DNA from 2 places in the Bradyrhizobium sp. IC3123 genome. Region 1 is predicted to be linked to the other one. Evidence: riboswitches for the same ligand, from Rfam matches in the RefSeq annotation. Region 1 holds a riboswitch; the other holds the start of a gene.
The links. Region 1 has a riboswitch for cobalamin ahead of I6F20_RS28980 (TonB-dependent receptor). Riboswitches for the same ligand answer to the same signal wherever they lie in the genome.

Region 1 (3,407 bases):
GCGCGCGGTGGTCAGATCGAGCGGCTGGGTGGGCGAGAGCAGGAAGATGTTGTTGGCTGCGACGTCGGCGCTGGTGGCGTATTGGCTGAAGAAGGTGAGGCCGGGAACGGCCTCCCAGGTGTAGCCGATGCGCCCCGTGACCGGCGCCCAGTCTTTCGCGAATGGAAAGCCCGCCTTCTCCACACCGTTCTTATCGGTCGAGTTGCGGTCGAGCCCGATGTGCTCGACACGAAGGCCGCCGATCAGCGCGAAGCTGCGCGTCAGCTTGAGCCGGTCCTCGAATGACAGCGCCTCGTTGTCGATGCGCGCGGTCTGCTGCTGCGTCGTGAGCAGGCCGTAGAAACCGCGGTTGGGGTCGACCAGCGAAACGGAATCGCCGGGAAAGTTTGCCGCGCCGGGCCTGACGAAATCGAGATAGCTCGACGACAGCGTCGTGACCAGCCGGTTGTCGAAGCCCGCAATATTTGTATCCCAGATCAGGTCGGTGATGTTGCCGACCAGCCGCTGGCTGTGGGCGACATAGAAACGCTCGCGATCGACCAGGTTCGTGGTGGAATTGAACGCCTCGATCTCGTTATTGAACCAGGTCCGTTCCGCGCCATAGCCATAGGCCTGACTTTTCAGCGTGAGGTCAGGCGCGAGCTTCAGCTCGAAGCCGCCACGCAGCCACACTTCCTGCGCCACGTTGCGGTTATCGAGAACGTTGTAATTGGTGTTGAAGGTGCGGTCGTCGATGGTGACGGCACCGAGATTGGTTCCGTTGTAATTCGAGACGTAATTGCCGGAGACGATCCCCGTCGTCGCATGCGAACCGCTGAAGGTGATCGGCACCAGCGGCGCGCCCCAATAGGCCTTCGAGCGGTCTTCGCGATATTCGACCGCACCCCAGATCCTGAGGCTGTCGGAAACACGGTAGTTGAGCTGGCCGGACGTGCCGAACGTCTTGACATTGGTGTCATCGGCAAAGCCGTTGAGGGCGGAACGGCTGATATCGAAGCGATAGTCCAGTCCCTGCACATTGGTGCTGCCACCTGAGCCATAATGAGCACGGAACGAGTTCAGCGAGTCCCAGGAGAAATCGGCCTCGTTGCGGACAGCTCCGGTGTGCGGCTGCTTGGTGACGAAGTTGATGGCGCCGCCCGCGGCGCCCTCGCCCGAAATCAGCGAGGCCGGGCCCTTGAGAAATTCCACAGCCTCCAGATTGGCGGTGTCCACGATCCGCGAGGTCATGTTCTGCGGACCGATCTTGATGCCGTTGTAGAGCGTGTTGATCTGGCTGTTGGTGAAGCCGCGCATCGAGAAGGCGGAAGGTTCGGCGGGGTTGTCGCCGGAGGTGACGCCGACGGCGCCCTGCGCCACCTCGGACACGGTGCGATAGCCCTGCTCACGCATGGTTTCGGCGGAGACAACCTCGACGGTCGCGGGCGTCTGCCGCACCGTCAGGCCGAGCCGCGAGGCGCTTTCGGCCACGGCATTGGTGTTGAGCGGCGTCTGCACCGTCGAATCCGGCGTGACGGGTCTTGGCGCTGCGGATACAGCCGCCGGCCTGCGCGCTGCCGCGCGGCGCGCGCTCTGCGCCGTTCCTGCTGCCGGTTTGGCCGGCTTGCGGGCCTGGGCGGGCGACACCTCGACGGGTGGCAGTGACTCTCGGGCCTGCTGCGCCAGAGCGGCAGGCAGATCGAGAACCGCAAAGGAGGTGAACGCGGCGGAAAGCAGCAGGACGCGGCGCGGTCGTGCGATACGGATGGAAGACACAGGTACAAACCTCGGTATGACGTCAGTGGCACGTCACAGCGAACGAGGTTTCACCTTTGGCCTTGCAGCCGTCCGATGAAGCCGAATGTCTGTACTCCCCGACCGACATCTTCGCGTGTGACCACGGCTGACGGCAGGTCTCCTGGCTCGCGGGTCGTGACCGCTTCGTCGCCTTCCCGGGACCGAGGACCCAGTGGCTCGTGACGAAGGATTCACCGCTTACAGTTGCGGGGGCAGCCGCGGCATTGGGGACAATTTTCCCCGCACCGCATTCCCTTTTCATTCCCTCTCGGGAAAACCGTCGCGAGCATCTAGGATTACCACCAAGACAGAGTCAATGTGCCAGTTGCGGCGTTGTGGCCACAGCAAGCAATTTCCTTGGAGAAGAGCATGGAAGGCGAGACCTTCCTCTGGTTGATACGGCATGCAGCCGTCGCAGGCGTGGCGGGAACGATCCATGCGGCCGATGCGCGGGCCGACCTCGGCGATCATGCGGCATTGGCGGCTCTCAGGCAGCGCATGCCGCCGGATGTCGCCGGCTATGCCAGCCCGGCCCGTCGCACGGTCGAGACGGCGCGCGCGCTGGGGCTCGAACCGGAGCTGGTCAGCGAATTCGGTGAGCAGGATTTCGGCCATTGGACCGGCCATCGGCATGACGAGCTGGCCGCGACCGGCGGCGAGGCCTACGCGCAGGTCTGGCGCGATCCCGCGCACGGACGGCCGCCGAATGGCGAAAGCTTTGCGGATCAGGTTGGGCGCGTCCGCGTGGGCTTGTCGCAGATTGGCGCAGGCCCCGCAGCGCTGGTCGTCCATTCCGGGACCATTCGGGCCGCGCTCTGCATCGCACTCGACCTGACGCCGCAAGTCGCCTTGCGCTTCGTGATCGATCCGCTGTCGCTGACCCGGATCGACCGGCTCGCGGGCGGCTGGCGTGTCGTCTGCGTGAATCAGCGAGTCAGCTAGGCCGATCCGGCACGTTGGCCTGCGCGAACGTCGCCATGCCGTTGTGAAGTGCGCAAGCAGAGCGGACCAGCGGCAGCGCGATGGCGGCACCCGATCCCTCGCCAAGCCTGAGATCGAGGCTGATCAGCGGCTGCACGTTCAGCGCGCGCAACACCAGCCGATGTCCCTGCTCGGCCGATTGATGCGAGGGCAACAGGAACGGCTGGCAGGACGGGTTGAGGCGCGCCGCCGCCAGCGCCGCCACCGAGACGATGAAGCCGTCGATCAACACGGGAATGCGGCGTTGCGCGGCCGCGATGATCGCGCCCGAGATCGCCGCGATCTCGAGGCCGCCGACCGCGCACAGGATTTTTTCGGGCGACGCCCCCGCAACGCCGTGATGCGCGATCGCCGCGTCGATCACCCGCGCCTTGTGCGCGCGGCCCGACGCATCGACGCCGGTCCCGCTGCCCGCGATCTCTCCGGCGCTGACACTGAGCAGACTCGCGGCAATCGCCGCCGACGTCGTGGTGTTGCCGATCCCCATCTCGCCGAAGATCAAGAGATCAGGCCGGCCGGCCTCGGCGCGCACCACCGCGCGCTGGCCGGCCTCGAAGGCGAAGGCCAATTCCGCCGGAATGAGCGCGGCCCCGACACTGAAATCGCGCGTGCCGCTGCGCGGCTTGTCGGTGACGATTCCCGCCATCTGC
Region 2 (3,407 bases), on a different contig from region 1:
CGCAGAAGATCACCGAGCCGACCTTGCATGGTCGTCACAAAGTTGAAGTTGGCCGGGTCATGCAGAAAGCCAAGATTTGCGTCCCTTTCGCCATCCTTGACTTCACTGGCGATCAACGAGAGCGCGAAGGCGCGCCAGCCCAATTCCATTGGCTTCGCATAGGTCGACGCAAGTTCAATCGTCCCGTCGAGCGCGACCTTCCAGGTGATAACGTACTCTTCGTCTGATTTATCATCCCGGTGCCTGGTCCAAGAAACAAAAACATATTCATTTTGGTCAAGTTCAGCGACGCCCCACATCCGAGGGACGAACTGTGCCACCTTCGAGACGTTGGAGATAACTTGTTCTATTGTCTCACCGTCTTGCGCTCGCCACGTTGACTTGACTCTTTCGACAAGGGGGCTGTCGTTAGCGCGAACAGTGTTGCTCGTCGCAGCCAGCCCGGCCAGGCAGATCAGGGATCGACCGAGCCAAAGCCATAGCGCGCGTCTTCCTGACGTTTTCTTCATAACCGTCGGCCTATCCGGTCTCATCCACACGTCATTCCAGAGCAGGCAACCTTCAACCTGTTATGCGCGAGCGCAAGAAGTTAGCGGCGACGCGACGGGGCGACCACTGGTTTTCCCGTGCGAGCAGGCGCTCCCCTCTATGTCACGCGCCGCTAACTTCACTGCCACCGACAGCCTCAATTTGCTGTGCTGGACATGCCCAGCAGGAGGACTGGGCAGGCAGAGGACGTGCATTCTTCGTGCCAGATAATAGACGGCAATTCGCACCGGTTTTGTGTCCTCTTTGTCGACTTTCCGACTGGCGCATGTCTCGATGTTTCCGTTCAACCTCTCCAGCACGGCTTATGCATCCCCGTCACGCACCGGATGTTCGACGGCACAGCGGAACGCCTCGGTGCCAAGTTCCTGATGAGAAGTGGCAGCACGTTTGCCGTCATTGAACCGTGTGGTTCGGTTATCGTTGCCGGAATGTGGGCTTTTGATCGCTGCCATGCCTTCGGGCACTTTCGGCCAAGGGGCCATGGCGCGTTTGGCGCTCCTTTCGCGACGTCCGGCGCTCCGGAAGTCGAGAACAGCCTCAGTCAGGCGCGCTTTGTACTCGATGGCGAACGACGGCAAGCCGATCTTCGCCGAGCATTTGGGGTGTGGCTGGCACCGCAAATCAAACGTGCTGCCCGGGTAAGTTGTAAGTTGCTGGCTTAGCCAGGTGTCTTGGCCTATTCAACACTGATCCTGTTGGTCGAGAAGGTGGCTGGATGGCGCGCGTGCTCGAAAAACCGCTGGGAAGCTGGGACTGGCGACAAATGCGTTCTGCTCGAGGCAGCGGCCCCGACCGCGCAAGCCGCATTTGTCCTTTCCACCGATCTGGCGTGCAACCCGCGGGCAACTGCGATGCTCATTGCGGTATCGCTGATTGGAGAGCACTGCTACATCATCTCAATGCTAGAGATGCACGGTCATTCGCGTAGCAGATGTCGCAGCATCAGCTTGAGACATGATCTGAGAGGTTGACGGAAGACTGCTCTTGCCGATAATCCAAGTCGTCGAGGTTCTCCGGTTTCCATTTGATCCGGAGCTAAGAGGGAAGCCGGTGAAAATGCCGGCGCTGCCCCCGCAACTGTGAGCGGCGAGCCGCTGTCCAACGACGTCACTGAAGCCTGCGCGGCTTCGGGAAGGCCGGACAGCAGCGATGACCTGCGAGCCAGGAGACCTGCCCCGACACTATATTCGTCCACGGGCGGGGTGTCCCGGTGGTGCGCCAAGCAGCCGTCGCACCGCGACTTCCCCTGCCTGCGTCCGCCATGGCCTTTGCCCCCAACATGGGTTAACGCTATGTCTCTTCTCTCCCTCCCTGTTGCCACGCTCGGAACGCCACGCATCGGTCCAAGGCGCGAGCTCAAAGTCGCTCTAGAAAGCTACTGGGCCGGAAAAAGCAGCGAACAGCAGCTGCTCGAGGACGCAGCTGGCCTGCGTGCCGCGAATTGGGCCCGTCAGAAATCTATCGGCGTCACGGTCATTCCATCGAACGATTTCTCGCTGTATGACCAGGTGCTCGACACAAGTGTCATGGTTGGCGCCATCCCGGAGATCTACGCCTCGAAAGCCGAATCCGTTTCGCTCAAGACATACTTCGCCATGGCCCGCGGTTCACAATGCGACGACCAGGAAGCGAGTTGCGGTCACGGACCGCGCGGATTTGGCGCACCCGCGCAGGAGATGACCAAGTGGTTCGACACCAACTATCACTATATGGTCCCCGAGTTTCACAGGGGACAGACTTTCAGGCTATGCTCTCGCAAGCCGATCGAGGAGTATGAGGAAGCCAAGGCCCTTGGCTTTCAGACCCGCCCCGTCCTGATCGGGCCGGTCACATTCCTAAAGCTCGGCAAGAGTCCCGATCCCACGTTCCAGCCACTCTCACTGCTGGATGAACTGATACCGCCCTATATCGAGGTTATGCAGGAATTGGCCAAACGTGGGGCAAATTGGGTTCAGTTCGACGAGCCCAGCCTAGTTCTTGATCTGGATGAGGGGACGCGAAAATCTTTGCGACATGCCTATGACCGGCTCGCCAAGGAGGGGCCGGCGATCAAGCTCATGGTTGCCAGCTATTTCGGCGACCTCGGCGACAATCTGGACACCGCCTTGAGCCTGCCAGTTGCCGGGCTGCACCTCGATCTGGTTCGAGCGCCACAGTTGTTGCACCAGATCATCGCTGGCGGCCGAAGTGATCTCGTCATGTCGCTCGGTGTCGTCGACGGTCGGAATGTATGGCGGTCGAATTTGTCGTCGCTGCGCCAGCGGCTCGAACCCGCGATTGCGAAGCTCGGCAAGGATCGTGTACAGATCGCCCCATCCTGCTCGCTGCTTCATGTGCCGGTCGATGTTGAACTCGAGACCGGCCTCGCTTCCGACGTCAAGAGCTGGCTTGCTTTCTCGGTCCAGAAGATGCGGGAGCTTGCGATCCTAGCGCGTGCACTCGCAGGCGACCAGAATGTTGCGTTAGCTCTTGCCGAGTCGGAAGGTGCCGCGACTGTCCGCCGGACTTCGCCGAAAATCCGTGATGCCAATGTCGCTGTCCGGATGAGAGCGATCGACCAGACCATGTGTCGGCGCGCGAGCCCATTTGCCCGTCGGGCCGAGATCCAAAGCAATCGATTCGGACTACCGGCTTTTCCTACCACGACGATCGGATCATTTCCGCAGACCACAGAGATCCGGAATGCCCGTGCGGCGCATGCGCGAGGTGCGATAAGCGACGAGCAATACGACAAGTTCCTCAAGGAGGAGACTGCGCGCGCCGTACGTTGGCAGGAGGACATCGGTCTTGACGTCCTCGTGCACGGCGAGTTTGAGCGCAATGACATGGTGCAGTACTTCGGCGAGCAACTCGCCGGC

Region 2: it holds a riboswitch for cobalamin, as region 1 does, so the genes downstream of both, metE (5-methyltetrahydropteroyltriglutamate--homocysteine S-methyltransferase) here and I6F20_RS28980 (TonB-dependent receptor) in region 1, are expected to answer to the same signal.

The regions. Positions count from the first base shown of each region.
Region 1 is NZ_JADYVF010000011.1:143,717-147,123, reverse strand. It holds gene I6F20_RS28980 (TonB-dependent receptor) at 1-1,755, opposite strand, end outside; cobalamin riboswitch at 1,871-2,073, opposite strand; gene I6F20_RS28975 (histidine phosphatase family protein) at 2,146-2,718, shown strand; gene cobT (nicotinate-nucleotide--dimethylbenzimidazole phosphoribosyltransferase) at 2,711-3,407, opposite strand, start outside.
Region 2 is NZ_JADYVF010000023.1:48,006-51,412, reverse strand. It holds gene I6F20_RS35990 (nodulate formation efficiency C protein) at 1-509, opposite strand, end outside; gene I6F20_RS35985 (hypothetical protein) at 852-1,127, opposite strand; cobalamin riboswitch at 1,539-1,741, shown strand; gene metE (5-methyltetrahydropteroyltriglutamate--homocysteine S-methyltransferase) at 1,842-3,407, shown strand, end outside.